4 regions of the Bradyrhizobium sp. 76 genome follow, and region 1 is predicted to be linked to each of the others. Evidence: predicted binding sites of a transcription regulator. Region 1 holds the regulator's gene; each other region holds the start of a gene.
The links. The regulator PhoB, encoded in region 1, activates phosphate uptake and scavenging genes when phosphate is short. The targets are predictions, from matches to a motif close to TGTCATNNANCTGTCAT.
Positions count from the first base shown of each region.

Region 2: the regulator PhoB is predicted to act here: its motif matches at 2,690-2,706, upstream of IVB48_RS15315 (DUF2794 domain-containing protein).
Region 3: the regulator PhoB is predicted to act here: its motif matches at 3,589-3,605, upstream of IVB48_RS14485 (UDP-2,3-diacylglucosamine diphosphatase).
Region 4: the regulator PhoB is predicted to act here: its motif matches at 1,933-1,949, upstream of IVB48_RS17055 (DUF465 domain-containing protein).

Region 1 is NZ_JADPIS010000103.1:38,035-45,739, forward strand. Features, by position in the region: gene IVB48_RS26590 (aspartate aminotransferase family protein) at 1-48, opposite strand, end outside; gene IVB48_RS26595 (GcrA family cell cycle regulator) at 504-1,016, shown strand; gene phoB (phosphate regulon transcriptional regulator PhoB) at 1,260-1,967, opposite strand; gene phoU (phosphate signaling complex protein PhoU) at 1,991-2,707, opposite strand; gene pstB (phosphate ABC transporter ATP-binding protein PstB) at 2,718-3,539, opposite strand; gene pstA (phosphate ABC transporter permease PstA) at 3,536-4,381, opposite strand; gene pstC (phosphate ABC transporter permease subunit PstC) at 4,386-5,375, opposite strand; gene pstS (phosphate ABC transporter substrate-binding protein PstS) at 5,474-6,487, opposite strand; gene IVB48_RS26630 (ATP-binding protein) at 6,631-7,705, opposite strand, start outside.
Region 2 is NZ_JADPIS010000064.1:51,619-59,323, forward strand. Features, by position in the region: gene acnA (aconitate hydratase AcnA) at 1-1,162, shown strand, start outside; gene IVB48_RS15310 (DUF1223 domain-containing protein) at 1,396-2,172, shown strand; gene IVB48_RS15315 (DUF2794 domain-containing protein) at 2,770-3,138, shown strand; gene IVB48_RS15320 (GNAT family N-acetyltransferase) at 3,245-3,775, opposite strand; gene IVB48_RS15325 (Bax inhibitor-1/YccA family protein) at 4,003-4,794, opposite strand; gene IVB48_RS15330 (FtsX-like permease family protein) at 5,065-7,635, opposite strand; gene IVB48_RS15335 (ABC transporter ATP-binding protein) at 7,632-7,705, opposite strand, start outside.
Region 3 is NZ_JADPIS010000059.1:434,867-442,571, forward strand. Features, by position in the region: gene IVB48_RS14470 (caspase family protein) at 1-575, shown strand, start outside; gene IVB48_RS14475 (threonine/serine dehydratase) at 649-1,632, opposite strand; gene IVB48_RS14480 (glycosyltransferase family 1 protein) at 1,696-2,739, opposite strand; gene IVB48_RS14485 (UDP-2,3-diacylglucosamine diphosphatase) at 2,753-3,565, opposite strand; gene thiD (bifunctional hydroxymethylpyrimidine kinase/phosphomethylpyrimidine kinase) at 3,750-4,550, opposite strand; gene IVB48_RS14495 (Lrp/AsnC family transcriptional regulator) at 4,680-4,925, shown strand; gene IVB48_RS14500 (cytochrome c) at 4,950-5,879, opposite strand; gene IVB48_RS14505 (CHRD domain-containing protein) at 6,035-6,451, shown strand; gene IVB48_RS14510 (cystathionine gamma-synthase family protein) at 6,529-7,705, opposite strand, start outside.
Region 4 is NZ_JADPIS010000090.1:105,095-112,799, forward strand. Features, by position in the region: gene purE (5-(carboxyamino)imidazole ribonucleotide mutase) at 1-6, opposite strand, end outside; gene IVB48_RS17035 (GGDEF domain-containing protein) at 148-900, shown strand; gene IVB48_RS17040 (hypothetical protein) at 901-1,152, opposite strand; gene IVB48_RS17045 (hypothetical protein) at 1,175-1,381, opposite strand; gene IVB48_RS17050 (DUF465 domain-containing protein) at 1,500-1,706, opposite strand; gene IVB48_RS17055 (DUF465 domain-containing protein) at 2,034-2,213, shown strand; gene IVB48_RS17060 (NAD(P)/FAD-dependent oxidoreductase) at 2,381-3,484, opposite strand; gene IVB48_RS17065 (EAL domain-containing protein) at 3,687-6,374, shown strand; gene IVB48_RS17070 (glycerol-3-phosphate dehydrogenase) at 6,414-7,705, shown strand, end outside.

The DNA of each region.
Region 1 (7,705 bases):
GGACCTGGCGAAAACGGGGAGCAAATGCGGCGCTGCGCTGTTAGTCATGACGGTCACTTGAATGTTGCGGACGGTGTGAGCGTGCATTGCGCAACGCACCATCGACCGGCCCGGAAAACGAAACGTGCCGCCTCTTGAGGGCGGCACGCGCGACTATCTTAGGCCTGGTGAAACGGGTGTCAATGCCGCCCGGAAAGCCTCGCGAAACGCTGAATCCGTAGTCTTGCGGTGCCGATTTTGCGGGATTTAGTCACGGAACATGTGGAAGCGAGTCGGCGGACTCTTGCGCGGGAGTCACGCCATATTGTAGCGTTTGGATTGTCAGATACGACATCTCGTGCAGTGGTTCTGATCTTTAAGTCCTTATGTACCGGCGTAAACGTTCGGGCGTTCAAGACGCGCCCGGCGAGCCTTAAGGGATTCTGGCGGCACGGGTTTTTGAAGGCTTAGGCATTCGCTGCGAGGCCCCAGGATGGCGGGCGCGCAGCGAGGGAAAGGGTGCAATGACGGTTTTGACCTGGTCCGATGATCGCGTCGAGCAGCTGAAAAAGCTCTGGGAGGCCGGACTTTCGGCCAGCCAGATCGCGGCGGAGCTCGGCAATGTGACCCGCAATGCCGTGATCGGCAAAGTGCACAGGCTCGGCCTTTCGGGCCGCGCCAAGAGCCCTTCGTCGGCAGCGCCGCGGCCGCGCAAGGCGCGCCCCGCGCAGCACATGATGCGGGTGAGCCGCCCGATCTCGCGCGGCAACACCGCGCTGGCGCAGGCCTTCGAGGTCGAGGCTGAGCCGGATCCGGTCACCTATGACAACGTGGTGCCGATGAGCCAGCGGCTGTCGCTGCTGGAATTGAACGAGGCGACCTGCCACTGGCCGGTCGGCGATCCCTCGAGCCCGGACTTCTTCTTCTGCGGTGGACGGGCGCTGTCCGGCCTGCCCTATTGCGCCCAGCACTCGCGCGTCGCTTACCAGCCGGCGTCGGATCGGCGCCGCGCACCGGTGAAGCCGGGCCCGCGGTAATTACGGCAAGTCGTCGCGCGAAGAAGGTTCAATTTCCGTGTCGTCCCGGCCTAGTGCGCAATGCGCACGGGGGCCGGGACCCATACTCGGAGCGCGCGGTTGTTGCGCGAAAGGGGTCACTCCGAGTCTTCGCCAAACCACGTTCGGTGGTTATGGGTCCCGGATCAGCGCTCGCTTCGCTCGCTCGTCCGGGACGACGTCGAAGAATTCGGGGACAGCTTGCCAAGAAACAAAGCTGCAACCCTACACCTGCTCCGCCTTCGCAAACCGATCATCCAGCGCGTAACCGGCCCCGCGGACGGTGCGGATCGGGTCCTGCTCGCGGCCGAGATTGAGCAGCTTGCGCAGGCGGCCGATATGCACGTCGACGGTGCGCTCGTCGATATAGATGTCGCGGCCCCAGACGCTGTCGAGCAGTTGCTCGCGCGAGAACACCCGTCCCGGGTGCTCCAGGAAGAACTCCAGCAGGCGATATTCGGTCGGACCGAGATCGATCGGCCGGCCCGAGCGCGCCACGCGGCGCTTGTCGCGGTCGAGTTCGATGTCGCCAAAAGCGAGGACGGTGGCGAGCCGCTCCGGGCTTGCGCGCCGCAGCAGGCCTTTCACGCGCGCCAGTAGCTCCGGCACCGAGAATGGCTTGACGATGTAATCGTCGGCGCCGGTCGCAAGACCCCGCACCCGCTCGCTCTCCTCGCCGCGCGCGGTGAGCATGATAATCGGGAGCTGCTTGGTCTCGGGACGGGTGCGAAGCCGCCGGCACAATTCGATGCCTGACAGGCCCGGCAGCATCCAGTCGAGCACGATCAGATCGGGGATGTGCTCCTTGAGGCGGGTGTCGGCGTCGTCGCCGCGCATCACCGTCTCGACGTCATAGCCGTCGCCTTCGAGGTTGTAGCGGAGAAGCTCGGTCAGGGCTTCCTCGTCCTCAACCACCATAATGCGTGCGCCCATCGGGTCGTCGCTCCCTTAAGTCTTCAGGTGTTCGGTACCGTGTTGGCGAAGGTCGTCATGTCGCCCTTCGGCCGCTTGTCGGTGATCGCCTGGCCCTCGATCATGTAGAACACGGTCTCGGCGATGTTGGTGGCGTGGTCGCCGATCCGCTCGATGTTCTTGGCGCAGAACATCAGGTGAATACAGAACGAGATGTTGCGCGGATCCTCCATCATGTAGGTGAGGAGCTCGCGGAACAGCGAGGTGCAGATGGCGTCGACTTCCTCGTCACCCTTCCACACCGCCATCGCCGCTGGCAAATCATGCGCGGCATAAGCGTCCAGCACCGACTTGACCTGCTGCTGCACGAGGTCGGTCATGTGCTCGAGGCCACGGAACAGCTTGAGTGGATGGAAGTCCGTCTCCAGCGCTGCGACGCGCTTGCCCATGTTCTTGGCGAGGTCGCCGATGCGCTCGAGATCGGTCGCGACGCGCATGGCGCCGACGATCTCGCGCAGATCGACCGCCATCGGCTGGCGGCGGGCGATGGTCAACACCGCGCGCTCCTCGATGCGCTTCTGCAGCGCGTCGAGCTCGGTGTCGATGGCGACGACGCGCTGGCCGAGCGGGACGTCGCGGCGGATCAATGCGTCGACGGACTCGACGATCATGCGCTCGGCGATACCCCCCATCTCGGCGACCAGGCGCGTGAGTTCCTGGAGGTCGGTGTCGAAGGCCTTTGCGGTATGTTCAGAACCCATGTCGCGTCTCCTAGCCGAACCGGCCGGTGATGTAATCCTGCGTGCGCCGGTCGGACGGCGACGTGAAGATCTTGCTGGTGTCGTCGAACTCGATCAACTCGCCGAGATACATGAAGGCGGTCTTGTCGGAGACGCGCGCCGCCTGCTGCATGTTGTGGGTGACGATCGCGATCGTGTAATCCTCGGACAGCTCCTGGATCAGCTCCTCGACCTTGGCGGTCGAGATCGGGTCGAGCGCCGAACAGGGTTCGTCGAACAGGATCACCTCGGGCCGCACCGCGACGGTGCGGGCGATGCAGAGGCGCTGCTGCTGGCCGCCGGAGAGCGACAGGCCGGAGGCGTTGAGCTTGTCCTTGACCTCGTTCCACAGCGCGCCGCCGCGCAGCGCCTTCTCGACGCGGCCGTCCATCTCGGACTTCGAGATCTTCTCATAGAGACGGATGCCGAACGCGATGTTCTCGTAGATCGTCATCGGGAACGGCGTGGGCTTCTGGAATACCATGCCGACGCGGGCGCGCAGCAGATTGAGGTCCAGCTTGCCGTCGAGGATGTTGGTCTGGTCGAGCATGAGCTGACCGGTGGCGCGCTGACCGGGATAGAGGTCGTACATCCGGTTGAAGATGCGCAGCAGGGTCGACTTGCCGCAGCCTGACGGACCGATGAACGCCGTGACACGGTTGGCGCCGAGCGTCAGGTTGATGTTCTTCAGCGCATGGTGCTCGCCGTAATAGAAGTTCAGGTTGCGCACGGTCACCTTGGGGGGCGCCTCCGGCAGCACTGCCGCGTGCGGCAGTCCACCTGACGCGCTCATCGATACGGAAAGATCACTCATTTTGCGGTCCTCTCGGCGCCAAGGATGCGCGCGAAAATATTAAGGGCAAGAACGGTCAGGGTGATGAGCAGCGCGCCGCTCCAGGCCAGCTGCTTCCAATAGGCATAGGGGCTCTGCACGAAGTTGTTGATGGTCACCGGCAGGTTCGCCATCGTCTTGTTCAGGCCGAGGCTGAAGAACTGGTTCGACAGCGCGGTGAACAGCAGCGGCGCGGTTTCACCGGCGACGCGGGCGGTCGCGAGCAGCACGCCGGTGATGAGGCCCGAACGGGCAGCGCGATAAGCGATCCGCTTGATCACCAGCGAACGCGGCAGGCCGAGCGCCGAGGCCGCCTCGCGCAACGCGTTCGGCACCAGCAGCAGCATGTCCTCGGTCGTACGCAGCACCACCGGGATCACGATGACCGCGAGCGCGAGCGAGCCCGCGATCGCCGAGAAGCCGCGCATCGGCACCACCACCGCGCCGTAGATGAACAGGCCGATGATGATCGAGGGTGCCGAGAGCAGGATGTCGTTGATGAAGCGGATCACCGAGGTCAGCCGGTCATTGCGGCCGTATTCGGCGAGATAGGTGCCGGCGAACATGCCGAGCGGCGCGCCGATGCCGACGCCGATCACGGTCATGATCAGAGAGCCGACGATGGCGTTGAGCAGTCCGCCCTCGTTCGATCCCGGTGGCGGCGTGTTCTCGGTGAACAGCTGGACATTGAGTCCGGCCAGTCCGTTGTAGAGCAGCGTAATCAGGATCAGCGCGAGCCAGGTGACACCGAAGGCGGTTGCGGCGATGCAGAGCCCGCGGACGACGATGTCCTTGCGGCGGCGGCGTGAATAGATCGGATTCATGGCGTCAGTTCCCCGCCTTCTTTTCCAGCCGCATCAGCATCAGCCGCGCCGCCGCGAGCACGAAGAAGGTCAGCACGAACAGCAGGAGGCCGAGCAGGATCAGGCCGGACTGGTGCAGGCCGTCGCTCTCGGCGAACTCGGATGCGATCGCCGCCGAGATCGTGGTGCCCGGCGCGAAGATCGACGACGAGATCCGGAACGAGTTGCCGATAATGAAGGTCACCGCCATGGTCTCGCCGAGCGCGCGGCCCAGCGCCAGCATGACGCCGCCGATGACGCCGACGCGGGTGTAGGGGATCACCACGCTGCGGACGACCTCCCAGGTGGTGCAGCCGACGCCGTAGGCGGCTTCCTTCAGCACCGGCGGCACCGTCTTGAACACGTCGACCGAAATCGAGGTGATGAAGGGCAGCACCATGATGGCGAGGATCAACGCGGCATTGAACAGGCTGAGATAGGACGGGGGACCCGCGAAGATCGCGCCCAGCACGGGCACGCCGTCGAAAATCTTGATCATGAAGGGCTGGAACGTGTTGGCGAGGAACGGCCCCAACACGAAGAAGCCCCACATGCCGTAGATGATCGAGGGGATGCCGGCGAGCAGCTCGATCGCCATGCCGATCGGGCGGCGCAGCCATTGCGGGCAGAGCTCGGTGAGGAAGATCGCAATGCCGAGACCCACGGGAATGGCGATCAGCATCGCGATGAAGGAGGTGACGAGCGTGCCGTACATCGGCCCGTGCGCGCCGAGCACGGGCGGATCGGCGGACGGCGCCCAGCGCTGCGTCCACAGGAAGGAGATCCCGAATTCCTTCATCGCCGGGAAGGCGCCGACGATCAGCGAAATGATGATGCCGCCAAGGATCAGAAGCACCGAGATCGCGGAGAGCCGCGTGATCCAGTAGAAGGTGACGTCGCCGAGCTTGAACGCGCTCAAGGCCTTGGCGCGATCATACGGTCCGGCGTCGTCGATTACATCGCTCTGAACGGCCATCTCTGCCACGCCGGTCCCCTGTACCAAATAGTATACGTTTTTTGTTGGTCCGTGCCCCGGATGCGGCGCAGCGCATCCGGGGCACGAGCGTCGCGAGCCTAGCTCTTGATGTCGGCAGCCCAGGTCTTCTCGATCAGCTGAACGACCGGGTCCGGCATCGGGATGTAGTCGAGCTCTTCAGCCGCCTTGCCGCCGCTCTTGAAGGCCCAGCGGAAGAACTTGATGGCTTCCTGCGAGGCCGCCTTGTCGGTGGCGTCCTTGTGCATGAGGATGAAGGTTGCCGCCGTGATCGGCCACGACTTCTCGCCGGGCTGGTCGGTCAGGATGACGTAGTAGCCGGGAGCCTTGGCCCAGTCGGCGTTGGCGGCGGCCGCCTGGAACGCTTCGACGGTCGGCTGCACCGGCTTGCCGGCCTTGTTGACGAGACCGGTGTAGGTCAGCTTGTTCTGCTTGGCATAGGCGTACTCGACATAGCCGATCGAGTTCTTGGTCTGGCTGATGTTGCCGGACACGCCTTCGTTGCCCTTGGCGCCGACGCCAACCGGCCACTCGACGGCGGTACCCTCACCGACCTTGCTCTTCCAGTCCGCGCTGGCCTTGGCGAGGTAGTTGGTGAAGTTGAAGGTGGTGCCCGAACCGTCCGAACGGCGGACCACGGTGATGGCCTCCGAGGGCAGCTTCACGTTCGGGTTCAGCTTCTTGATCGCGGCGTCGTCCCATTTGGTGATCTTGCCGAGATAGATGCTGGCCAGCGTCTCGCCGTCGAACACCATCTCACCGGGCTTCACGCCCTCGATGTTGACCACGGGAACGATGGCACCCATCACCATCGGCCACTGGACGAGGCCGTCCTTCTCGAGCTGCTCGGCCTTGAGCGGCGCGTCGCTCGCGCCGAAGGTAACGGTCTTGGCCTGGATCTGCTTGATGCCGCCACCGGAGCCGATCGACTGGTAGTTCAGACCGTTGCCGGTCTCCTTCTTGTAGGCATCGGCCCATTTGGAATAGATCGGGAACGGGAACGTCGCACCGGCACCGGTGATGTCGGCAGCAAAGGCCGCCGTCGTCGATGCGGCGACCATGCCAGCAGCGACGAGTGTTTTGAGGAAATTCATGCTGGTCTCCATACAGGGGAGCGAAGCGCCATCCGCGCCCGATCGCGCTCCCCGTGCCGCCCCTTTAGGAGCGGACAGCTGAGCTTTTACGAAGGTTTGGTGACAGTCGGATGACAGTGTTAAGCAGCTGAAATCGCTGGAATTTAGCTCAGAGCCGCAGGCTTGCTCTGGGGGAAACAGGCAGCGAAAGTGGCGCCCTGCTTGGGCACGCTTTCGATCAAAAGCCGGCCGCGATGGCGGTTAAGAATATGTTTCACCAGCGATAATCCGAGGCCGGTGCCGCCCTGCGAGCGGCTGTCGCCGACATCGACCCGGTAGAACCGCTCCGTCAGCCGCGGCAAATGTTCCGGCGCGATGCCGGGGCCGAAATCCCGGACCAAGACCCGGATTTCCTGAGTTCCATCAGGGGCGGAACTGGACGTCAGCGACACGATGACACGACCGCCCGAGGCGCCGTATTTGAGCGCGTTCTCGATCAAATTCTCGAACAGGCGGAGCAGCTCCTCACGGTCGCCCGCGATCAGCACCGGGGTCTCAGGCAGCTGGGTCTCGACCTCGACCTGGCGTTCCCGGGCCAGCGGCTCGAGCCCGTCGGCGACCTGCAAGATGATCGGCAGCAGGTCGACCAGGGTGTCGGGCCGCACATGGGCCGACAGCTCCACCCGCGACAGCGACAGCAGATCGTCGATCAGACGCGCCATCCGGGTGGCCTGGTTGTGCATGATGCCGAGGAAGCGCTCGCGCGCCTTGGGATCGTCCTTGGCCTGGCCCTGGAGCGTGTCGATGAAGCCGGACAGCGCGGCCAGCGGGGTGCGCAGCTCGTGACTGGCATTGGCGACGAAATCGGCCCGCATCTCCTCGACCCGGCGCAGCGGCGTCTGGTCGTGGAAGGTCATCAGCATGCATTTGTCGGCGCCGCCGAAGGCGGTCGGCACCGGCACCGGCGTGATGGTCAGCTCCATCCAGCGATCGACCGGGACATGGTCGAGATAGGTGGCGCGCCGCGGCTCGGTGGTCGCGATCGACTCGCGCAGCGCCGTGATGATCTCGGGCGAGCGCAGCGCGAACTGAGCGAGCTCATTCCGGCGCAGCGCCGGCGCGAGCTGGGCGGCTGCGGCGTTGAGATGGATGACGCGGCCGGCGCGGTCGAGCAGCACCGCGGGATCGGGCATGCCGGCGATAACAGCGGCCACCGCCGCGCTCTCAACCGGGTTGACG
Region 2 (7,705 bases), on a different contig from region 1:
CGAGGAGATCTCGAAGTCGATCAACGACAACGGCATCGTCGCGGCTGCGGTGCTCTCCGGCAATCGCAACTTCGAAGGCCGTGTCTCGCCGGACGTGCAGGCGAACTACCTCGCCTCGCCGCCGCTCGTGGTCGCTCATGCGCTCGCGGGCACCGTCACCAAGAACCTCGCCATCGAGCCGCTCGGTGAAGGCAAGGACGGCAAGCCGGTGTACCTCAAGGACATCTGGCCTACGACGAAGGAGATCAACGCCTTCATGAAGAAGTTCGTGACCGCGTCGATCTTCAAGAAGAAGTATGCCGACGTGTTCAAGGGCGACACCAACTGGCGCAAGATCAAGACGGTCGAGAGCGAGACCTATCGCTGGAACATGAGCTCGACCTATGTGCAGAACCCGCCCTATTTCGAAGGCATGAAGAAGGAGCCGGAGCCGGTCACCGACATCGTCGAGGCCCGCATCCTTGCCATGTTCGGCGACAAGATCACCACCGACCACATCTCGCCGGCCGGTTCGATCAAGCTCACCTCGCCCGCCGGCAAATATCTCAGCGAGCACCAGGTGCGTCCGGCCGACTTCAACCAGTACGGCACGCGCCGCGGCAACCACGAAGTCATGATGCGCGGCACCTTCGCCAATATCCGCATCAAGAATTTTATGCTCAAGGGCGCGGATGGAAATATCCCCGAGGGCGGTCTGACAAAACACTGGCCAGACGGCGAGCAGATGTCGATCTACGACGCCGCGATGAAGTACCAGCAGGAGCAGGTGCCGCTGGTGGTGTTCGCCGGCGCCGAATACGGCAATGGCTCCTCGCGCGACTGGGCCGCGAAGGGCACGCGTCTGCTCGGCGTGCGTGCCGTGATCTGCCAGAGCTTCGAGCGCATCCACCGCTCCAACCTGGTCGGCATGGGCGTGCTGCCGCTGACCTTCGAGGACGGCACCTCCTGGTCGTCGCTCGGTCTGAAGGGCGACGAGAAGGTCACGCTGCGCGGCCTCATCGGCGACCTCAAGCCGCGCCAGAAGCTGACCGCGGAGATCGTCTCCGGCGACGGTTCGCTGCAGCGCGTTTCGCTGCTCTGCCGCATCGATACGCTGGACGAGCTCGAATACTACCGCAACGGCGGCATCCTGCACTACGTGCTGCGCAAGCTCGCGGCGTAAGCGCGGATTTGTGAACGGTGGCTCACTGCGAAGTGAGTAGTAGGTTACACGAAGGCGGCCTATCACAAGGCCGCCTTCACGCGTTTGCGGCAGGCTTCGGATGGCCCGCCCGGCGGACAACCTCACGCCCTGGACGGCTGCTGTGGCGGATGAATGTGTGAGGCCCGTAAGACTACGGTGACCATCCGGCGGTAAGGTTTCCCTCTCGCGAGCAATGGTGTGCGGCGTTCGACATGACAACAATGACGGCTTCTCATCTGGCTTCACGTTGGTCCGGCGCCCTCTGGTCGGGTGCACTTGGTCTCTGTGCGATCGTCGCCGTCATTCGTCCTGCCGAGGCTGATCCCCGCGCCGTTGTCGAATTGTTTACCTCGCAGGGCTGCTCGTCCTGCCCGCCGGCCGACAAGATCATCGGCGACCTCGCCCGCGATCCCTCGATCATCGCGCTGAGCATGCCGATCGACTATTGGGACTATCTCGGCTGGAAGGACACATTGGCCGATTCGCGCTTCTCTGCACGGCAGCGTGCCTATTCGCGCATGCGCGGCGACCGCGAAGTCTACACGCCGCAGGTCGTGGTCAACGGCTCCACGCATGTCGTCGGCAGCGATCGCACTGGCATCGAAAGCGCGATCGGCAAAACCGACGCCGGCACTGGTGTGATGAGCGTACCGGTGACGATGTCGCTCGCGGGCAAGCAGATCAACGTCTCGGTGGCCGCGAGCAAGGAGCCGACGGCGTCCCACGGCGAGGTCTGGATCTGCTCGATTGCGAAGTCGGTGCCGATCGCGATCAGCCGCGGTGAAAATCGCGGACAGCAGGTCATCTATCATAACGTGGTGCGCAACCTGCTCAAGGTCGGCGACTGGACCGGCCGTCCGGAAAGCTGGACGGTGCCGATCGAGAACCTCACGCGCGACGGCGTCGACGGTGCTGTGGTCTACGTCCAGGACGGCAGCCGGGAAAAGCCGGGCCCGATGCTGGGCGCGGCGTACACGTCGCTGCACTAACGCGCACACTTCGAATTTTCCGATTCAAGCACAGTCTCAATCCTCATGGTGAGGAGCGCGCTCTTGCGCGCGTCTCGAACCACGCAGGCCCTGCTGAGGCAGCTCGGCCTCGATCCTTCGAGACGCCGCTTCGCGGCTCCTCAGGATGAGGGGAGGGAGTGTTCTCGCTGATGAGGAAGAGATCCGTCGAGGCGGAAGCATCCCGACACAAACAAAACCGGCCCAAACAAAAAAGGACCAACTCGCGTTGGCCCTCCTTGTCGTGCGAACAGACCCGATCCTGACGGCCCCGGGGGGCTGGGGGCTGAGGAATCCGGAACCGAAAGGACCGGGTCAACGCACACAGGTCTTTTCGCAATGCAGGGCGGCAGTCGCTTGGCGGAAAAGCGGCGACACTATGATTCCTGCTAACGATCCCGTGACGGTTTGCCGCGACAGAGTTCCACCGCTACGTGTGGGCGGTTTGCTCCGGTCCAACGTCCTTACAGGGCCCCTTGCAGTGGGGAACAGTTGGCGCGATCATGCAACTGTCATGATCCGCGGTTCCGGGGACGGTCTTCGCGGACGCGGTCATGCTGATACGACAGGAGGCAGCCTATGAGTCTGTCGGAGGATGCCGATCCGAGCGAACAGCGCGCGGCGGCGCGCCCCGCCGCTTCGAATGCGCAACCGAGCCGCGTAACGTTCAACCGGCTCGAGCTGCACCGTATTCTCAATCTCTACGGCCGGATGGTCGCCGACGGCGAGTGGCGCGACTACGCCATCGACTTCCTCAAGGATCGCGCCGTGTTCTCGGTCTTTCGCCGCGCTTCGGAAGTGCCGATCTATCGCATCGAGAAGGATCCGCGCCTCGCGCGCAAGCAGGGCATGTACAGCGTGATCTCGGCGACGGGCCTGATCCTGCGCCGCGGCCACGAGCTGGAGCGCGTGCTCCTGGTGATCGATCGCAAGCTGGCGGTGGTGTAGCGTTTCGTAGCCCGGATGGAGCGCAGCGCAATCCGGGGCAGTCGTATCCGCGGATGAACCTTTCCCGGATTTCGCTTCGCTCCATCCGGGCTACAAGAGCTGAACCCTACTTCTCCGGCACCGTAGTCGCGCCCTCGCCGAGGTCGCGCTGCATCATCACCGTGTCCAGCCAGCGGCCAAATTTCAGCCCGACGCTGGGATGCGTGCCGATCATCCTGAAGCCGCCCTTGGTGTGCACGCCGATCGAGCCGGCATTGGCGGAATCGCCGATCACGGCGATCATCTGGCGGAAGCCGCGCGCCTCGCATTCGACGATCAGCCGCTCCAGCAGGAGCGCTCCGATGCCGCGGCGGTGAAAGGACGGATCGAGATAGATCGAGTTCTCGACCGTGAAGCGGTAGGCCGGCCGCGGCCGGTAGGCGCCGGCATAGGCGTAGCCGGCAACGCGCCCGTCCAGGATGGCGACGAAATAGGGGTAGCCGCCGTCGATCAGCGTGCGGTAGCGGCGCGTCATCTCGGTGAGGTCGGGCGGCTGCAGCTCGAACGTCGCGGTGCCCTCGCGGACAGCCTGCTGGTAGATGGCGGTGATGGCGGGAAGGTCGGCCTCAGTGGTGGGCCTGATATCTGGTGCGGACATGGGGCGAGATTAGAGCCTTCCCGGGACGGCTGGAAGAGGCAACGGTGCCTCCTCATACTCCGTCATTGCGAGGAGCCCTTGCGACGAAGCAATCCAGAAATGCACCAGCGGAGGGACTCTGGATTGCTTCGCTGCGCTCGCAATGACGGTAGGTGTGGAGAGGCTCACCCCAAACAAAAACCCCGGCCTTTCGGCCGGGGCTGGTGTCGTTCGCTCTGGTCTGACGCTTAGTCGCGCTGGCCGAGGAGCTGCAGAAGCAGCGTGAACAGGTTGATGAAGTTCAGGTACAGCGACAGCGCGCCGGTGATGGCCGCACGCTCTGCGATGTCACCGCCGGCCGAGGCGTAGCCGTAGATGTAGTCGTTCTTCAGCCGCTGGGTATCCCAGGCGGTGAGGCCCGCGAACACCAGCACGCCGACCACCGACACGACGAACTGCAGCACCGAGCTCGCCAGGAACAGGTTCACCAGGCTCGCGATGACGATGCCGATCAGGCCCATGAACAGGAACGAACCCATTCCGCTCATGTCACGCTTGGTGGTGTAGCCGTAGAGGCTGAGCGCGCCGAAGGTCGCCGCGGTGATGAAGAACACCCGCACGATCGAGGTGTGCGTGAACACCAGGAAGATCGAGGACAGCGAGACGCCCATCAGCGCCGCGAACACCCAGAACAGGATCTGGGCAGTCGAGGGAGCGAGACGGTTGATGCCCGCCGAGATCACGAACACCATGGCGAGCGGCGCGAGCATGAACAGCCACTTCAGCGGGCTGACGAACATCGCGTAGCCGAACGGCGTCAGGAACAGCTTGCCGACGCGGACGGCTTCCGGGGTCGGAACGTCAGTCACGGCGGCCATGTAGACGCCGAGCGCGGCCAAGCCGGTGATGGCCAGGCCGATGCTCATGTAGTTGTAGATGCGCAGCATGTAGGCGCGCAGGCCGGCATCGACCGTCGCGGCGTCAACACGCCCGGCGGCCCTGCCGAAAGGAGAAGCGTAGTTACGGTCTAGGTCCGACATGGTCGAATTCCCGTTGGTTGGTCCGGTCCGGCATGAGGGTCGCCACGCCGCCGGTTCGTCAAATTCTATCTCGGATACCGATGTCTGCCGACTAAATTTTGGCTAACAATCGGGGCTCCGAACCCATTCGATATGTGGGAAACTAACACATCCGCTGCAACCGTCCACGCGCGGCTGAATGTCGCCCTTCCCTGCAATCCAGACGAGCGGACGTGGTTAATCGCCGGAATCGTGCGATTTCGCTCCCGCGCACCCGCCCGCTACCATTTGTCACAAATTCCGCAACACCGTGGCGGGCTTTTTGTTCAACGCCAGCAGCGTGCCGGCGAGCCCGAGGCCAACCGTGACGACCAAGGCAGCCGCGACCACGCCGGCGGCGCTGCCGCCCTGCCAGACGAAAGTGAGGGTCATCAGCCGGGTCACGATCATCCAGGCCGCGACGCTGCCGGCGAAAACGCCGAACATTGCGGTGGCAAGCCCGATCAGGAGGTATTCGAGCGCATAGGCGCCGAGCAGCCGCAGCCGGGTCGCGCCGAGGGTCTTGAGGATCACCGCATCGTAGACCCGGTGGCGATGGCCGGCGGCGAGAGCGCCGCCCAACACCAGGATCGCCGAGATCAGGGTCACCGCGCTGGCGCCGCGGATCGCCAGCGCCAGGTTGGTCACGACCGAGCCGACCGTCTCCATCACCTCGCGCACGCGCACGCTCGTCACCATCGGATAGGCGTCAGCGACCTCCTTGATGATCTTGCCGTCGCCCGCCGCATCGCCGCCGGCTTCGGTCAGCGTCGCGATGTGGGTGTGCGGCGCGCCCTTGAAGGCGTTTGGCGAGAACACCAGGACGAAATTGATGCCGAGGCCCTGCCAGTCGATGCTGCGCAGATTGCTGATCTTCGCGGGGATGTCGCGGCCGAGGATATTGACCACGACCTCGTCGCCGAGCTTGAGCCCGAGTCCGTCCGCGATCTTCTTCTCCATCGAAACCAGCGGGGGGCCGGCATAATCGGCGCTCCACCACTCGCCCTCGACCACCTTGGAGCCTTTCGGCAGCTCGGCGGTATAGGTCAGGCCACGGTCGCTCTGCAGCACCCACTCGGAATCGGTGCTGGGCTTGAGCTCCTCGGCGCGGACGCCACGGGCTCCGACGATGCGCCCGCGCAGCATCGGGACGTCATCGACCGTCGCGCCAGGGGCGATCTGGCGCAGATATGAGTCGAACTGCTCGGCCTGCGTGCTCGGAATGTCGATGAAGAAGAACGATGGCGCGTGCTCGGGCAGTGCCGCCAGGAACTGCCGGCGCAGATTGCCGTCGATCTGGGTGATGGTGACGAGCACGGCGAGCCCGAGGCCAAGCGACAGGACGACCGAGGGCGTCAACGCGCCCGGCCGGTGGATGTTGGCGATCGCAAGTCGCAGCATTGGCCAGCGCGTGCGCGGCAGCCGCCGCGCGATCGTCATCAACAGCGCGGCAATGCCGCGCAGCAGCGCGAACACGACCACGGAGGAGGCCACGAACACGGCGGCGATGCGCTTGTCGAAGGACAGCCCGATCACGACCGCGATGAGCAGCGCGATCACGACAGCCATGAAAACGAGATAACTCCAGCGTGGCCGATGCCATTCCGAGCTGATGGTGTCGCGGAACAGGGCGGCCACCGGCACGTCGTGCACCCGCCCGAGCGGCCACAGGCCGAAGGCAAGCGCCGTGAGCAGCCCGTAGACGAACGACAGCGCGAGCTCGTCGGCATGCACCGCCGGCACCACCGGCAGCGGCAGTAGCTTGCCGAACAGGCCGACGATCGCGAAGGGCATGGCGGCGCCGAGCGCGAGGCCGATCGCCGAGCCGATCGCGGCGAGCAGGAGCACCTGGGCGAGATAGATGCCGAACACGTCGCGCCCGGTGGCGCCGACGGCCTTGAAGGCCGCGATCACCTCGAGCTTATGGTCGATATGGGCCTTGACGGCATTGGCGACGCCGACGCCACCGACCAGCAGCGCGGCGAGGCCGACCAGCGTCAGGAACTGCGTGAAGCGATTGATGTTGCGCTCGAGCTGTGGCGAGGCATTGGAGCGGCTGCGGACCTCCCAGCCGGCCTGCGGCGCGGCGTTGCGGGCGTCCGCGATGAAGGCGTCGGTGGCGCGCTCGCTATTGGCGATCTCCGGCAGCTTCACACGATAGACCCAGCGCACCAGGCTGCCGGGCTGGACCAGCCCCGTGGCGCGCAGGCCCGCTTCGCTGATCAGGAAACGCGGGCCGAAGCCGATGCCGCCGGCGAGCTTGTCGGGCTCGGCTTCGACGGCGCTGCGGATCTGGAACGTCGCAGCCCCGACGGTGACGCGATCGCCGGTCTTGAGCGACAGCCGCGCCAGCAGTGTCGGATCGGCGGCCGCGCCGAACGCGCCGTCGCGCTCCGCGAGCAGGTCGGACATCGGCAGCGGTGGCGCCAGCGTCAACTGGCCGAGCATCGGATAGGTGTCGTCGACGGCCTTCATCTCGACCAGCGCCAGCTTGCCCTCGGCCGAGCGCGCCATGCCGCGCAGTGTGGCGGCGCTCGAGACGGTGCCGCGCGAACGCAGGAAGGCGACTTCCTCCGGCTTCGCCTCGCGCTGAAACAGGACGAACGACACGTCGCCGCCCAGCAGCGTACGACCCTCGCGCGCGAGGCCGTCGCTCAGGCTCGCCGAGACCGAGCCGACGCCGGCGATCGCCATCACGCCGAGCGCGATGCAGGCGATGAAGACGTAGAAGCCGCGCAGGCCGCCGCGCAATTCGCGCAGCGCGTAGCGCAGCGACAGCGCGACGCCGTTGGGCTTCGTAAACGGTTCGGCAGCAGCGCTCATGCCGGCGCCGACTGCGTGTCGATGCGCCCGGAGCGCAGGCGGATCACGCGATCGCAGCGATGCGCGAGCG
Region 3 (7,705 bases), on a different contig from region 1:
CGCAAGTGAACGGCAATTTGTCGATCGTGCAGAAGTCGGGCGACAACAACGGCATCGGCAAGCTCGGCAATGGCGGCCAGATCGTCAACCTGCCGGCGGGCAACAACCAGCCGAACGGCACGCCGTCGCAGACCCCGGGCAAGATCGTGACCCTGCCCGCGCCGACCAACACCACCAACAACAATGGCGGCGTCGGCAAGATCGTGACGCTGCCTGCGACCAACAAGACGCCGAACGGTACTGCTAACGGCACGACCAATGGCACGACCAATGGCACGACCAATGGCACTCCTGGCAAGATCGTGAGCATGCCGGTGAATGTCGGCAAGGGTGGCACGAGCATCGATACGAAGCCCGTCAAGGTTCAGACGCAGAACAACCCGATCCGCATCGACAACGGCGCGAAGATCAACAACAACCCCGTGAACAAGGTGCAGGTGCAGAACAACACCCGCCCGCAGTTCAACACGACCAACCGGATCGTCAATAATAGCGGCAGCAACAACTTCCGGCAGTCGATGAACCAGAGCCCGGGCGGTAACGGCGGCAACAACCACCGCGGCTTCATGCACTGATCGCGGTCGGCCACACACGATAAAGGGCAGAGCGGTGACGCTCTGCCCTTCTTCATGTCAGAAGATTGGATTATCAGGCCACCAGCTCGGCAAACAGATCGGCGTCGACATTGCCGCCGGAGAGCACGATGACGACGTTCTTGCCGGCAACTTCGAGTCGCCCCGCAAGCAGCGCGGCCAGGCCGACCGCTCCGCCCGGCTCCACCACGAGCTTCAGCTCGCGATAGGCAAACGCGACGGCCGCGCCGACTTCCTTGTCCGAGGCGGTCACGCCGCGCGCGAGCAGCTTGCTGTTGATCGCGAACGTCATCTCGCCGGGGATCAGGGCCATCAGCGCATCGCAGATAGTGCGGCCTGCCGGCCCGTGCGGCTCGCGATGACCTGCGGTCAGCGACAGGCCGTGATCGTCGAAAGCCTCGGGTTCGGCGACGACGATTTGCGCCAGCGGATAGCGCGCCTTCACGGCCGTCGCGACGCCCGCGATCAGACCACCGCCGGAGGCCGGCGCCACCACGATGTCAGGGGCGAGACCAAGTGCCGCCATGTCCTCGGCGATCTCGCGGCCGGCGGTGCCTTGGCCGGCGATCACGAAGGGATCGTCATAGGGCCTGACCAGCGTTGCGCCGCGCTTCTCGGCGATGCCGCGCGAGATCGCCTCGCGGTCGTCGCGGTCGCGGTCGTACAGCACGACCTCGGCACCGTAGGATTTGGTGCGCTCGCGCTTCGACAACGGCGCATCCGCGGGCATCACGATGGTCGCCTGCATGTCGAGGATCTTGGCCGCCGCCGCCACGCCCTGGGCGTGATTGCCGGAGGAGAACGCCACCACGCCGCCGGCGCGCTTGTGCTGCGGGATCGAGGCGACCTTGTTGAAGGCGCCGCGGAACTTGAACGAGCCGGTGCGCTGAAGCATCTCCGGCTTGAGATAGACCTTTGCGCCGACGCGTTCGTTGAGCACGGGAAAGGACAACAGCGGCGTACGGACGGCGAAGGGTGCGATCACGCGCGCTGCGGCATCGATATCGGCAGGGCCGATCGGGAGGAGCTGTTCTGTCATGCCTGATGTTATCGCGGCGGAGGAGGCGCGGGCAAGGCATCTCCGCGCGAGCATTCTGGGCTCTCAGGCGACGAATCGCGCCGGCTCCGCCCCGTTCCGGCCCGGCAGCACCGCGCCGACCGCCAAAATGCTGTCGATAAAGGCCCGGGCCGAGGCCTCCCAGGTGTAGTTGGCGGCGAATTCGACACAGTCCTGCCGGGAGATGTCCAGCGCGGCGAAGCAGGCGCTGCGCAGATCGTGATCGAGCGCGCCGACCGGCGCATCGCCGATCACGTCGCGGGGCCCCTTCACCGGAAGCGCCGCGACCGGCAGGCCGCTCGCCAGCGCTTCGAGCAGGACCAGGCCGAAGGTGTCGGTTTTGCTCGGAAACACGAAGACATCGGCGGCAGCGTAAATGTCCGCCAGTTCCTCGCCGTGCTTTTCGCCGAGGAAGATCGCGTCCGGATGGGCCTCCTCCAGCGCGACACGCGCCGGACCATCGCCGACGATCACCTTGGTGCCGGGCAGGTCGAGGTCGAGGAAGGCCTCGAGATTCTTCTCCACCGCGACCCGGCCCACCGAGAGGAACACCGGCGCCGGCAGGCAGAGATCAATCGCACGGGGATGGAACAAATGGGTGTCGACGCCGCGAGGCCACAGCACGACATTGTCGAAGCCGCGCTCGGTCAGCTCGCTGGCGAGCGCCGGCGTTGCCGCCATCACGGCGCGGCTGGGGCTGTGGAATCGGCGCAGCGCCCGCCAGATCAGCGAGCCCGGCACCGGCACGCGAGCGCGGACATATTCGGGAAAGCGGGTGTGTAAGCTGGTCGTGAAGGGCAGCTTGCGCTGGCGGCAATAGCGGCGGACCATGAGGCCGATCGGCCCCTCCGTCGCGATGTGGATGCTGTCCGCCTGCGCCTCTTCGATCAGCTTCGCGATTCTGCCCGGCCGCGGCATGGCCAGCCGCACGTCCCGATAGCTCGGCATCGCAAAGGTGCGGAACGATTGCGGTGTCAGGTACGAGAATTCGACGTCGAGGCTTTTGGCACCGTCAGCAAGTTTGGTCAGCGTCCGAACCACACCGTTGACTTGCGGGTGCCAGGCGTCGGTCGCGACCAGGATGCGCATCAGGCTGCCTTTGTCATGCAGCTCTGGCTGCAACCTGCGGGACCTGCGCCGGCTTCTCGGCCTGGTCCGCCCAGGTGATGATCTCGAAACGGCCGTCATCGTGCTCGACCAGCGCCGTGCAGCTCTCGACCCAGTCGCCGCAATTCATGTAGCGGATGCCGCCCTCGTCGCGGATCACCGCGTAATGGATGTGGCCGCAGATCACGCCGTCGGCGTCGTGGCGCCGCGCCTCGGCGGCGAGCGCCTGCTCGAATGCGCCGATATAGTTGACGGCGTTCTTGACCTTCTGCTTGGCCCATTGCGACAGCGACCAATAGGGCACCTTGAACATGCGCCGGAAGAAGTTGACGAAGCGATTGAGCTGGATCGCGAAGTCGTAGGCCTTGTCGCCGAGATGGGCGAGCCAGCGTGCGTTCTGCACAACGAGGTCGAAGATGTCGCCGTGGATGACGAGATAGCGCTTGCCGTCCGCGCCGGTGTGGACGGTATTCTCGACCACGTCGATGCCGCCGAAATGCGTGCCGTAATAGTTGCGCAGGAACTCGTCGTGATTGCCGGGGATGTAGATCACCTTGGCGCCCTTGCGCGCCTTGCGCAAAAGCTTCTGGACGAGATCGTTATGCGATTGCGGCCAATGCCAGCTCGATTTCAGCGCCCAGCCGTCGACGATATCGCCGACGAGATAGATCGTGTCGGCATCATGGAAACGCAGGAAATCGAGCAGAAGGTCGGCTTGAGAACCGCGGGCTCCGAGATGAACGTCGGAGATGAACAACGTGCGAAAGCGCCGCTCCGGGCTCTCGTCACTCACATCGTAACTTCCCATGCGCCAGCCTGTAACAATGTCCCGTGACAGGGGGATGACCAATTGAACCTTTGAGGCACCTTCGGAACCGAATCGCGCTTGCCTCGCCCACCCCGCGAATATCAGTCGCATGCGACAATCAGGCGACATGGCGTCGCAGCGGCCTCCGCAAGAACCCGGAGCTGCGGCGCGCTCGCGACCGGCGTCAGTAGAATTTGTGGAAATGATGGATCGGGCCGTGGCCGTGGCCGACGCTGAAGCGATCGGCGGCCGCGATCGCCGCGCTGATCCAGGCCTTGGCTTTGCGCACGGCGCGCTCGAGATCCTCGCCCCTGGCGAGCCCGGCGGCGACCGCCGAGGACAGCGAGCAGCCGGTGCCATGGGTGTTGCGAGTGGCAACGCGCGGCGCGGCCAGCGCGATCGTGGTGCTGGCATCGACTAGATAGTCGATGCTCTCGGCGCCCTCGCCGTGCCCGCCCTTGATCAGGACCGCCCTGCAGCCGAGCGCCAGCAGCCGGCGCCCCTGGCTCTCGATTTCGGCCTCGCTGGCCGCGACCGGTTCGCCGAGCAGAGCCGCGGCCTCGGGCAGATTGGGTGTGATCACCGAGGCCAGCGGCATCAGCTTGATGCGCAGGGCGTCGACGGCTTCGGAGGCGAGCAGGCGATCACCCGATGTCGCCACCATCACGGGATCGAGCACGATATGCCGGGGCGCCCAGCGCGACAGCGCGGCCGCGATCGCATCGATGCTGGCGGCTTGCGCCACCATGCCGATCTTGACCGCGCCGACCTCGAGATCGGAAAACACCGCATCGATCTGCGCGGTGACGAATTCGGCGGGCACCGCGTGAATGCCGGTGACGCCGCGGGTGTTCTGCGCGGTCAGCGCCGTGATGGCGGACGCGCCAAAAACCCCCAGCGCGGCAAAGGTCTTCAGGTCGGCCTGGATGCCGGCGCCGCCGCTCGAATCGGAGCCGGCAATGGTCAGCGCGACGGGCGTTGTCATGGGGCGATCTTCAGCGTTTTCGAAGCCATGGACCGTCCTAGCGCGCCTCCCTCGGCCCAGCAAGTTCGCTTGCTAAATCCGGCCGGGTTTGGCCTATTAGCCGCCAGATATGCTTTCGGAGAGACCGCGATGGTTCCCTTTTTCGTCCAGATCAAATGCAAGCTCGGCCAATCCTATGTAGTCGCCAATGCGCTTGCCGAAGCCGAGATCGCCTCCGAGATCTATTCCACGGCCGGTCAATACGACCTGCTGGTGAAGTTCTACGTCGACAACGACACCGATATCGGCCACTTCGTCAACGAGAAGGTGCAGGTGCTGCCCGGCATCCAGGACACCCTCACCATCATCACCTTCAAGGCGTTTGGCGCGAGTTGACCGTCGAGAAAACGGCGGCCCTGATCAGGCGCCGCCCTCCTTGCGCTTGGGGCGCCGCGGACCGTCCACCGGCGGCAGCGATTTGAGATAGTCCGCCATCGCCGCGAGATCGTCGTCCGGCAATTGCGAGGTGTTCTTGATCACCCGCGTCATCGCGCCCCCGACGCTGTCGCCGTCGGGCAATTCGCCGGTCTTCAGGAAATAGGCAATATCCTTCGCGCTCCACTCGCCGAGGCCCTTCTGGGTGATGTTGGGCACCCATCCCTCGCCTTCCGGATTGGGGCCTCCCGCGAAGCGTTGTCCGGCGATGATGCCGCCAAGCGCGTTGCGTGGGCTGTGGCACTCCGCGCAATGGCCAAAGCTGCTGACGAGATAGGCGCCGCGATTCCACTGCGGCGACTTCGCGCCGTCGGCGACGAAGGGCTTGCCGTCCAGAAATAAGAATTTCCAGATGCCGACGTTGCGGCGGATATTGAACGGAAAGCGCACGTCGTGGTCGCGCATCTTGCCTGCAACGGCCGGCAGCGTTTTCAGGTACGCAAAGAGATCGAGCACGTCCTCGCGCCTGGCGTGCTGATAGGACGTGTAGGGAAAGGCCGGAAAATAATGCCGGCCGTCCGGCGAGACCCCGTGCATCACAGCATTGACGAATTCGGCCTCGCTCCATTTGCCGATGCCGTCGGTCGGGTCGGACGAGATGTTCGGCGCATAGAACGTTCCGAACGGCGACTTGATCGCAACGCCGCCGCCGAGCCTGAGACGATCGGGCTGGTCGGGGACGGCATGGCATGAGGCGCAGCCGCCGGCTTTAAATATCACCTGGCCATTGGCAAGATCAGGGGCGCGGGCGGGCGCGGTGCCAGCGGCCGCCACCACCGGCGCGCTGAGCCACCAATAAACGCCGGCTCCGGCGAGTGCGGCGAGCAGCGCCACGGAGGTTGTTCGTCGCAACATGCGGTCCTTTCGTCGTCGCGGCGAAGCTTATGACCGATGCCCTCGCGGCTCCAGCCACGAAGAATTTAGCCCACCGCGGCCTGGAACGGGAATAAACTGAAATGCCGGCTGTTGGAAGTTTGGCGGCCCAAACGGGTTCAGCAGGGAGAAAAATCATGAACAAGATCGTCATTGCCATGTCAGTGCTTGGCGCCGTTGCTTTTGCGGGTTCGGCCAGCGCCGAAAAGCTGAAAGCAACGCTCGACGCCAAGTCCGAGGTCCCCGCAACGACCAGCAGCGGCACTGGAACGGCCGATCTGGATTACGACGCCGCCAGCAAGAAGCTGTCCTGGAAGGTCACCTATTCCGGCCTGTCCGGCCCCGCCACCGCCGCGCATTTCCACGGACCCGCCGAGGCCGGCAAGAACGCCGGTGTCGCGGTCGCGATTCCCAATGCGACGTCCAGCCCGGTCGAGGGCTCGGCGACATTGACCGACGCGCAGGCCGCCGATCTGCTCGGCGGCAAGCTCTACGTCAACATCCACACCGCGGCCAATCCGGGCGGCGAGATCCGCGGTCAGGTGACGAAGTAAACTTCGCACAGACCAGCAAAAAAGGGCGGCTGCCATCGCAGCCGCCCTTTTCGATTCCCGTAGCGCCGGCGCGGGCGTCACACCTCAGGTTCGGCCGCGTTCAGCGCCTGCGCGAGGTCGGCGATCAGGTCCGACGGGTGTTCGATGCCGATCGACAGCCGGATCGTGGAATCGAGCACGCCGATCTTGCGGCGGATGTCGGCGGGAACGCCGGAGTGGGTCATGGTGGCAGGCAGGCTCGCAAGCGACTCCGTTCCACCGAGGCTCACCGCCAGCTTGAGGATCTGCAGCGCGTTGAGGAATTTCATGGCGGCAGCCTTGCCGCCGACGATGTCGAACGAGAACGTGGATCCCGCCCCTGTGCATTGCCGCGCAAACACAAGTCCGTCCGGCGACGCCGCCTCGTGATGACCGAGATAGTGCACCTTGGCCACTTTGGGATGATCGCGCAGATAGTCCGCCACGAGGCGCGCATTCGCATCGGCCTTTTCCATGCGCAGGCTCAGCGTCTCGAGCGACCGGTTGATCATCCAGCAGGAATGCGGATCGAGCTGAGTGCCGATGGCGCCCCGCAGCGCCTTGATGCCTTTCACGACCGCCTTCGCGCCGAGCGCGGCGCCCGCGATCAGGTCTGAATGACCGCCGACATATTTCGTGAGCGAGTACAGGGAAACATCGGCGCCGTGCTCGATCGGCCGCTGAAACACCGGCCCGAGCAGGGTATTGTCGCAGGCGATGATCGGAACGTGGCCTTGGGTCTTTCCGATGGTGTCGGCGACACGGCGCATCATCGCGATGTCCACCAGCCCGTTGGTCGGGTTGGCCGGGGTTTCGATCAGGATCATCGAAACGCGGCCCTTGCGCATGGCCTCCTCCGCGGCCTGGCTGACCACGGCTTCGTCAACGCCATCGGCGAAGCCGACGGCGCCGATCGACAGACGCGCAAGCGTATTCGTCAGCAGCGTTTCCGTGCCGCCATAAAGCGGCTGGGAGTGCAGAATGACATCGCCGGGGCGGACGAACGCCAGGATCGTGGTTGCGATGGCCGCCATGCCGGACGAGAACAGCGCGCAGCTCTCGGTGCGCTCGTAGATCGCGAGCCTGTCCTCGACGATTTCGCTGTTGGGGTGATTGAAGCGCGAATAGACCAGGCCCGCGCCCATCCCTTCCGGCGGCTCGCGCCGGCCGGAGACGAAATCGAAGAAGTCCTGCCCGTCCTCGGCCGTCTTGAACACGAAGGTCGAGGTCAGGAAC
Region 4 (7,705 bases), on a different contig from region 1:
GGTCATGACGTCAATTGTGCTCGAAAAACAGGAAGATAGGCCAGATTAGCGGTTCCGGCCGGTTGCTCGCAAGGCGGTGGCAAGGAGAAGGGAATGCACTATCCTGTCTTGGTGAATCCCCGCAAGCCTTCATTGAGCAGGATGCCCATGAAGAAACCAAAAAGGGCGAGCGCTGCGAAGGCCAAAAAGGGCCCGAAAACCAGCGCCGGTCGCTCCAAAGTTGCTCCCAAGCGTCTGGCCGAGAGTCGGGCCAAGGGCCCGGCCAAGCTTCCGGCGCGGCGTGGAGCGTCGGCCGCTGGCGGCGCCAAAGGGGCTATGAAGCCGGCCGTCAACGCGACCATCCGCGACCTCCGGAGCAAGCTCAAGGGGGCGCTGCGGCGGGTCGCGGAGCTCGAGGCAGCCGCCGACACCGACTTCCTGCTGGAAATTCCGAACCGGCGCGGCTTCGAACGCGAGCTCGCTCGCGCCGTCGCCTACATGAAGCGCTACCGCGCCAGCGGCGCGCTGATCGTCCTCGACGTCGATCGGCTGAAGCCGATCAACGATTCCTTCGGCCATGCGGCCGGCGACGAGGTGCTGAAGGCGATTGCCGCCACGCTGACGCGGCAGATCCGCGCCTCGGACTTGGTGGGCCGCCTCGGCGGCGACGAGTTCGCGCTGCTGCTCTGGAATCTCAGCGAGACCGACGCCAAGGCGAAGGCCGCGGCTTTCGAGCAGGCCGTCGACGAATTGTCCTTTGTCTTTCGCGGCCAGCACGTGAGCGCGGGCGCTTCCGCCGGCGTCGCCCTGCTTGGAGTGCAGTCCGACGCCACGCGGGCCCTGGAGGATGCCGATGCCGCCATGTATGTGCGCAAGGCGCACCGGCGGCACGAGCCGCGCATCAGGCTCGTCAGCAGCTAGTTAAAGTGTGCCGAGGTCTTTCGGTACGTTGCCGAAGCTGCGGAGCAGTTTGGCGTCGCCGAATTCGCCGGTCATGGGATCGCCGCTGCGGCTGAACGCGACCGCGCCGGTGTGGCCGGCGCCGTGCGACATGATCTCGGCGCGCCGTAGCGCGGCCGCTGCGCTCTGGCATTCCTCGGCCGCACCTGCGACCGGCGAGCCGTCCTCGTCGGTCAGGAAAGGTAATGCAACGTAATAGGTGACATCGGACATGGTCGGCTCCGATAGCTGACAGTCAGGCGGCGCTGCTCTTGCTGCGCGAGGTCTCCGGAATGCAGCCTGCGGAAACCGCCGCCTGCAATTCCTCCAGCTCGGCCTCCAGATATTCATTGGCCATGATCAGCGCCTTGATGGTGCTGCGCAGATTGCCGTCGCACATCGCGATCGCCTGATCACAGGCTTGTTCATAATGGCTGTTGTCGAGAAGGGCGGCTGCCGACATCTGCGTTTTCCTTGGACGGTTTTCCGGGGGGCGTTGGTGTCCAAATGTTCTTATTTTGTTCCTTTTGAGTCAAGCGGATTCACATGCGGCGGGTCGCCGTGAGCTGTCCTCCTGTGGATCAGGCGATGATATCGGGCGTGATCTGGTCTTCGATGAACGCGATACGGTCACGCAACAACAGCTTGCGTTTCTTCAACCGCTGTAACCGCAACAGGTCGGGGGCGGGCGATTGATGCAGTGCATCGATCGCCGCATCAAGATCTCGGTGTTCCTGGTGCAACCGGGCGAGCTCGGATTCGAGTTCGCGCGCATCTTCATTGGTCATGTCTGCGGTGGCCGAAAAACCGATAGGCGTGAGATTAAGGCTGTGGATGCCCTGTGGAAACTATCGTCCTTGCGCGCCGTGATCGCAAGCGATCTCGGGCTGTCCCGCGTCGATCTCCCGCGGGATATTTCTGCGGTCACTCCGACGTTGCGCAAGCGCATTGATATCACGGATTTTTCCCGCGTGGTTCCCTTACTCACGCTTCGTTACATATGAATTTTCAAAAATGACAGTGCGACGACGGATACCCATCGACAGAACGAATCGGTGATGTACACTTCGTCGTCCGGTCGAATCCAAGGTTCACCCCTACCGAGGAGGTTTCGAATGACAATTCAGGCACATCTGGTTGAATTGGAACGGAAGCATAAAACTCTCGAAAACGAATTGCACGAAGCTCTCGTGCACCTTTCAACAGACGACCTGCAAATTGTTGAGTTGAAGCGCCGGAAGTTGATGGTCAAGGACCAGATCGAGCGTCTCAGGCACGGCGACACGCTCCACTAGTAACCCCGTAACAGCGTAGAGTTGATCGCACCCTTTCAGGCAGGGATGGGAGCCTTTGCGCTCATCCCTGCTGCAAGGCGCGCAGCGTGCAAGGATTTGCGCGACTCTAGCTTCTTGTCTGGACGCTCTTCTTTACGCGCAACCGGAATCCGCTTCGCTTTAAAATGCTAGATGTTTGCGAGCTCGGCGACGTGATCCGCGATCGCGAGCGATGACGTCAGTCCGGGCGACTCGATGCCGAACAGATTGATCAGGCCTTCGACGCCGTGATCGCGCGGGCCCTGCATCAAGAAATCCTGCGTGGCCACCGCCGGCGGCACGATCTTCGGGCGGATGCCCGAATAGCTCGGCATGAGCGCACCGTCAGGCAGCGTCGGCCAGTATCTGCGGATCGCCGGGTAGAAGCGCTCGGCGCGTGCCGGGTCGACCTCATAGTCGATCGTCTCGATCCACTCGACGTCGGGGCCGAAACGTGCCTGCCCTGCCATGTCCAGCGTCAGATGCACCCCTAGCCCGCCGGGCTCGGGTACCGGATAGATCAGGCGCGAGAACGGTGCCCTGGCATTGCAGCTGAAGTAGTTTCCCTTGGCGAGGTAGGCCGTCGGGATCCGTTCCAGCGGCATGCCCTCGATGTTGCGCGCCACGGTGGTCGCCGAGAGCCCGGCGGCGTTGACGAGGAGGCTGCATTGCAGCGTCATCGGCGCTTCGCCGCCCGCCTCGATCTCGATCACGCCGGCGGTCGCCTTGGCACGGATCAGCGGGGTGTGGAACGCGAAGGCCGCGCCCGCGTCCTCGGCTTCGCCGCGCAGCGAGAGCATGTAGGCGTGGCTGTCGATGATGCCGGTCGACGGCGACAGCAGCGCGGCGTCGCAGGCGAGCGCCGGCTCCAGCGCACGTGCCGCATCGCCCGTGAGCAACTGCATGTCGAGCACGCCGTTGGCCTCGGCATGCGCCTTGATCGATTGCAGCTTCTCGGTCTCTTTCGGATTGGTCGCGACGATCAGCTTGCCGCAATTCCTGTGCGGGATGCCGCGCTCGGAACAGTAACGATAGAGCGCGTGCTTGCCGTCGACGCACATGCGCGCCATCCAGCTTCCGGCGCGGTAGTAGATGCCGGCATGGATCACCTCGCTGTTGCGCGAGGAGGTGATGGTGCCGATGGCCTCGGCTTGCTCGAGCACGATCACCTCGCGCCCGGCTTGCGCCAGCTTTCGAGCCACCGCGAGCCCGATCACGCCGGCTCCGATGACGACGCAGTCCACCCTATCCATGGTTGTGCAGGACGTCCGCTCGAAGCGACGAAGGCCTCACGCCTGGGAACGGCGGCGCGGGGGCGTTTTCCGTTAAGGAAGCATTTATCATGTCAGGGCAATTGCCGTATTTGATGCCACATTTTTCCGTTGCTCGTACAGGCGTTTACCCGATCCAAACCCGCCAGGCCAGACAATCCGACGTTGAAATCGCGGGTGGCTGATGGCTGAGAAGAACTGGCACGCGGGCAGCGCGCTTCCGATTGCGATGCAGGCCGTCGTGTGCCTGGCCGCAGCGGTCGCGCCTGCGCGCGCCTTTGCCCTCTCCGACAGCTTCAGCCCTCCGAGCTACCTCGGCCACCTCGATCCCAACGTGATCTGGGAAGCCCTGATCGCGGGAATTGTGATCTGTTCGTTCTTCGCCGCGATCGCGCTATGGATCCATTCCTCACTGCGCCGGACTAGGCGTTTGCAGCTGCGGCGCAATGCCTTTGTCTCCTCCGCCATGAACAACCTCAACCAGGGCGTGGTGATGACGGATGCGCAGCGGCGCATCATCTTCTGCAACGACCGCTATCTCGATATCTACGGCTTGATGCGGTCGGACATCTGGGCCGGAATGACCGGCCACGACATCCTTGAGCTGCGGCGCCAGCGTGGCGTGCTCGGCGGCGCTTCCGACGACGAGTTCTATGAGAAGGCGGCAAGCCCGAACGGCCTGATAACCGAACTGCCGGACGGGCGGGCCATCCTGGTGAAGTATTTCGTGCTGCCCAACGGCGGCTCGGTGGCGACCCATCTGGACGTCAGCGAGCAGCGCAGGCTGTCCCGGCAGCTCGCCTCCACCAAGCAGTTTCTGGAAACATTGCTGGACCACGTACCGGCCTGCGTGGCGGCGAAGAACATCGAGGATGGTCGCTACATTTTCGCCAATAGCGCCTATGAGCGCTTCTGGGGTTTCTCACGCGATCATGCCGTCGGCAAGAACGCCCGCGAGCTGTTTGCGCCCATCTCGGCGGACAGCATCGAGGCGACCGACCGGGCGGCACTCGATTCGCCGGACGGCCAGTTTCGCAACGAATTCGAGGTCGACCGCGCCGGTGAGCGGCGCATGGTTGCCTCGATCCGGATCGTGGTCCGCAACGAGAGCAACAAGCCCGAATTCCTGATGCTCGTGTTCGAGGACATCACCGATCGCCGCTCGCTGTCGAAGGAGCTGGAGAGCACGAAGAAGTTCCTGGAGCTCGTGGTCGACAACATCCCGGTGGCCCTGATCGTCGAGCAGGTCAAGGACGGCCGCTACCTGCTCGCCAACCGCAGCGCGGAGACGATCCTCAACCGCAGGCGCGAGGAAGCCACGGGCCTGACCGCGTCCGACATCTTCAATCCCAAGGAAGCCAAGCTGATCATCGCGCGCGACGAAGCCGCGATCAAGAAGCGTGGGATGATCACCGAAGAGCACCCGATCTCCACCAAGGACGGACTGCGGCTGTTCCTCACCCGCCGCGCCACCGTGCTGGGCGACACCGGCGAGCCGCAATATCTGATCAAGACCCACGAGGACGTCACCGATCGCCGGCAGACCGAGTCGCGCATGGCGCACATGGCCTACCACGACGGCCTCACCGATTTGCCGAACCGTGCCGCTTTCCTGCAGGCGTTGACCCAGATGATCGAGGCCTGCGAGGGCACCGGCGAGGAGTTCGCGGTTCTGTGCGTCGATCTCGACGGCCTCAAGGAGGTCAATGACGTCTTCGGCCATGCGCACGGCGACAAGCTCCTGGTCGAGGTGGCCCAGCGGCTCCAGGATTCCGCGCGCGGCGGCGTGGTGGCGCGCCTGTCCGGCGACGAGTTCGGCCTGATCATCGACGGCAAGCAGCCGGAGGCAGGCCTCGCGCTGGCGCAGCAGATCGGTGATGCCGTCGCTAAGGAATTCCAGATCGACGGCCGCCCGGTCCGCGCCGGTGTCACCACCGGCATGTCGATCTTCCCGCACAACGGCGCCGACGCCGCCTCGCTGCTCGCCAATGCCGGCGCGGCGCTGTTCCGCGCCAAGCAGAAATCGCGCGGCACGATCAGCCTGTTCCAGCCGGAGATGGACCAGCAGATCCGCGATCGCCGCGTCCTGCACCAGGACCTCTCGATGGCGATCAAGAATGGCGAGCTCTCGCTCGCCTTCCAGCCGCAGGGGACTGCGGGCCACAGCGTCGCCGAGACCGATATCATCGGCTTCGAGGCGCTGGCGCGCTGGCAGCACCCGGTGCGCGGCCAGGTTTCCCCGGCCGAATTCATTCCGATCGCGGAGGAAAGCGGCCTGATCGTCGAGATGGGCGAGTGGATCCTGCGCGAGGCCTGCCGCGAGGCCGCCTCCTGGCCGACGCCGCTTCAGGTCGCGGTCAACCTGTCGCCGGCGCAGTTCATGCACGGCGACGTGGTCGGGCTCGTCCATTCCATTCTGATCGAGACGGGTCTCGCACCCGGCCGGTTAGAGCTTGAGATCACCGAGGGCGTGCTGATCGAGGACTTCGATCGCGGTCTTGCGCTGCTGCGCCGGCTCAAGGCGCTCGGCGTGCGCATCTCCATGGACGATTTCGGCAGCGGTTATTCCTCGCTGAGCTATCTCCAGGCGTTCCCGTTCGACAAGATCAAGATCGACCGCGCCTTCATCATCAATCTCGGCCGCAACCCGCAATCGGCGGCGATCGTGCGCGCGGTGATCGATCTCGGCCATGGCCTGGAAATGTCGATCGTCGCCGAGGGCGTCGAGACGCTGGAACAACTCGTCTTCCTCGCCGAAGAAGGCTGCGACGGTGTGCAGGGCTATCTGCTCGGCAAGCCCCTGCCGATCGGGAAATATGCCGGCCTCGTCGGTCGCGCCGAAGTCATGGAGCTTGCGCTCAAGACCGGCTAGTGATGGTGGGCGCTTCGTTCGCTCCCAGTCGACGGCTTCATGGCGGATTACGACCTTGCGATCATCGGGGGCGGCCTGAACGGTGTCAGCCTCGCGCGCGATGCCGCCGGCCGCGGCCTGCGGGTCATCCTGTTTGAGCAGGGCGATCTGGGCGGCGCGGCGTCCTCGGCAACACCGCGGCTGATCCACGGCGATCTCTCGGTCCTGGAACGGCGCGGCTTCCGACGGGTGCGCCGGGCGCTCGCCGAGCGCCGGACCTGGCTCCGGATCGCGCCGCATCTGGTTCGGCCGATGCGCTTCGTGATCCCGGCGCATTCCGACGAGCGCCCGCCATGGCTGCTGCGCCTCGGCCTGCTCCTCTACGACAGCCTCACCAGCCGGAGCGGCCTGCCTGCAACGGCGACCCTCGACATCACGCATCATCCGGTCGGCAACGCGCTGAAACGACCACTCGGCACGGCCTTCGAATATTCGGATTGCGTCGTCGACGATTCCCGAGTGGTGGTGCTCACGGCACTGGATGCGGCCGAGCGCGGCGCCGTGATTCGGACTGGAGCGCGCTGTGTGCGTGCCGATCGAACCGACACATGGCGGCTCGCGGTGGTCGACCGCGGCCATCGTCGCACGATCACGGCCCGGGCACTCGCCAACGCCACCGGCGGCTGGACGTCGATGGTCGCCGAGACCGTGCTGCGGCAGCCGCAACCCGCCATGGCGGCGATGCAGATGAGCCAGATCATCGTCCCGCGGCTGTTCGATTCCGATAACGTCTACGTCTTCCAGAACAGCGATGGCCGGCTGATCTTCGCGAGTCCCCTCGATCGCGACTTTACGCTGATCGGCACAATCACGCACGATTTCACCGGCGATCCCGCGATCGTCGCGATGCGGGGGGCCGACGTCGGCTATCTCTGTGAGGCGGCCAGTCGCTATTTCCGCGAGCGCGTCGCCCCGACCGACGTGGTGCGGGCGGTCTCCGGCGTCAACCTGACGCTTGCGTCCGCGCGCCGGCGTGACGGCACCACGCTGTTCCACGCGCGGCGGCGCAAGGCGCCGCTGATCACGATGTTCGGCGGTGACGTCACCACATCGCGCCTGCGGGCGGAGCGCGCGGTGACGAAGTTGACGCCGTTCTATCCGATGTCGCCGCCCTGGACCGCAGGCGCGGCGCTGCCGGGCGGAGATTTCGCGTGGGACCGTTTCGACACCGAGGTCGATCTTGCGCGTGACCGCTGGCGCTTTCTCTCGGAGACGCAGGCCCAACGCTTCGTCGCGGCCTATGGCTCGCGGCTGCCGGCTGTGCTCGGTGAGGCGAAGACCCGCGACGATCT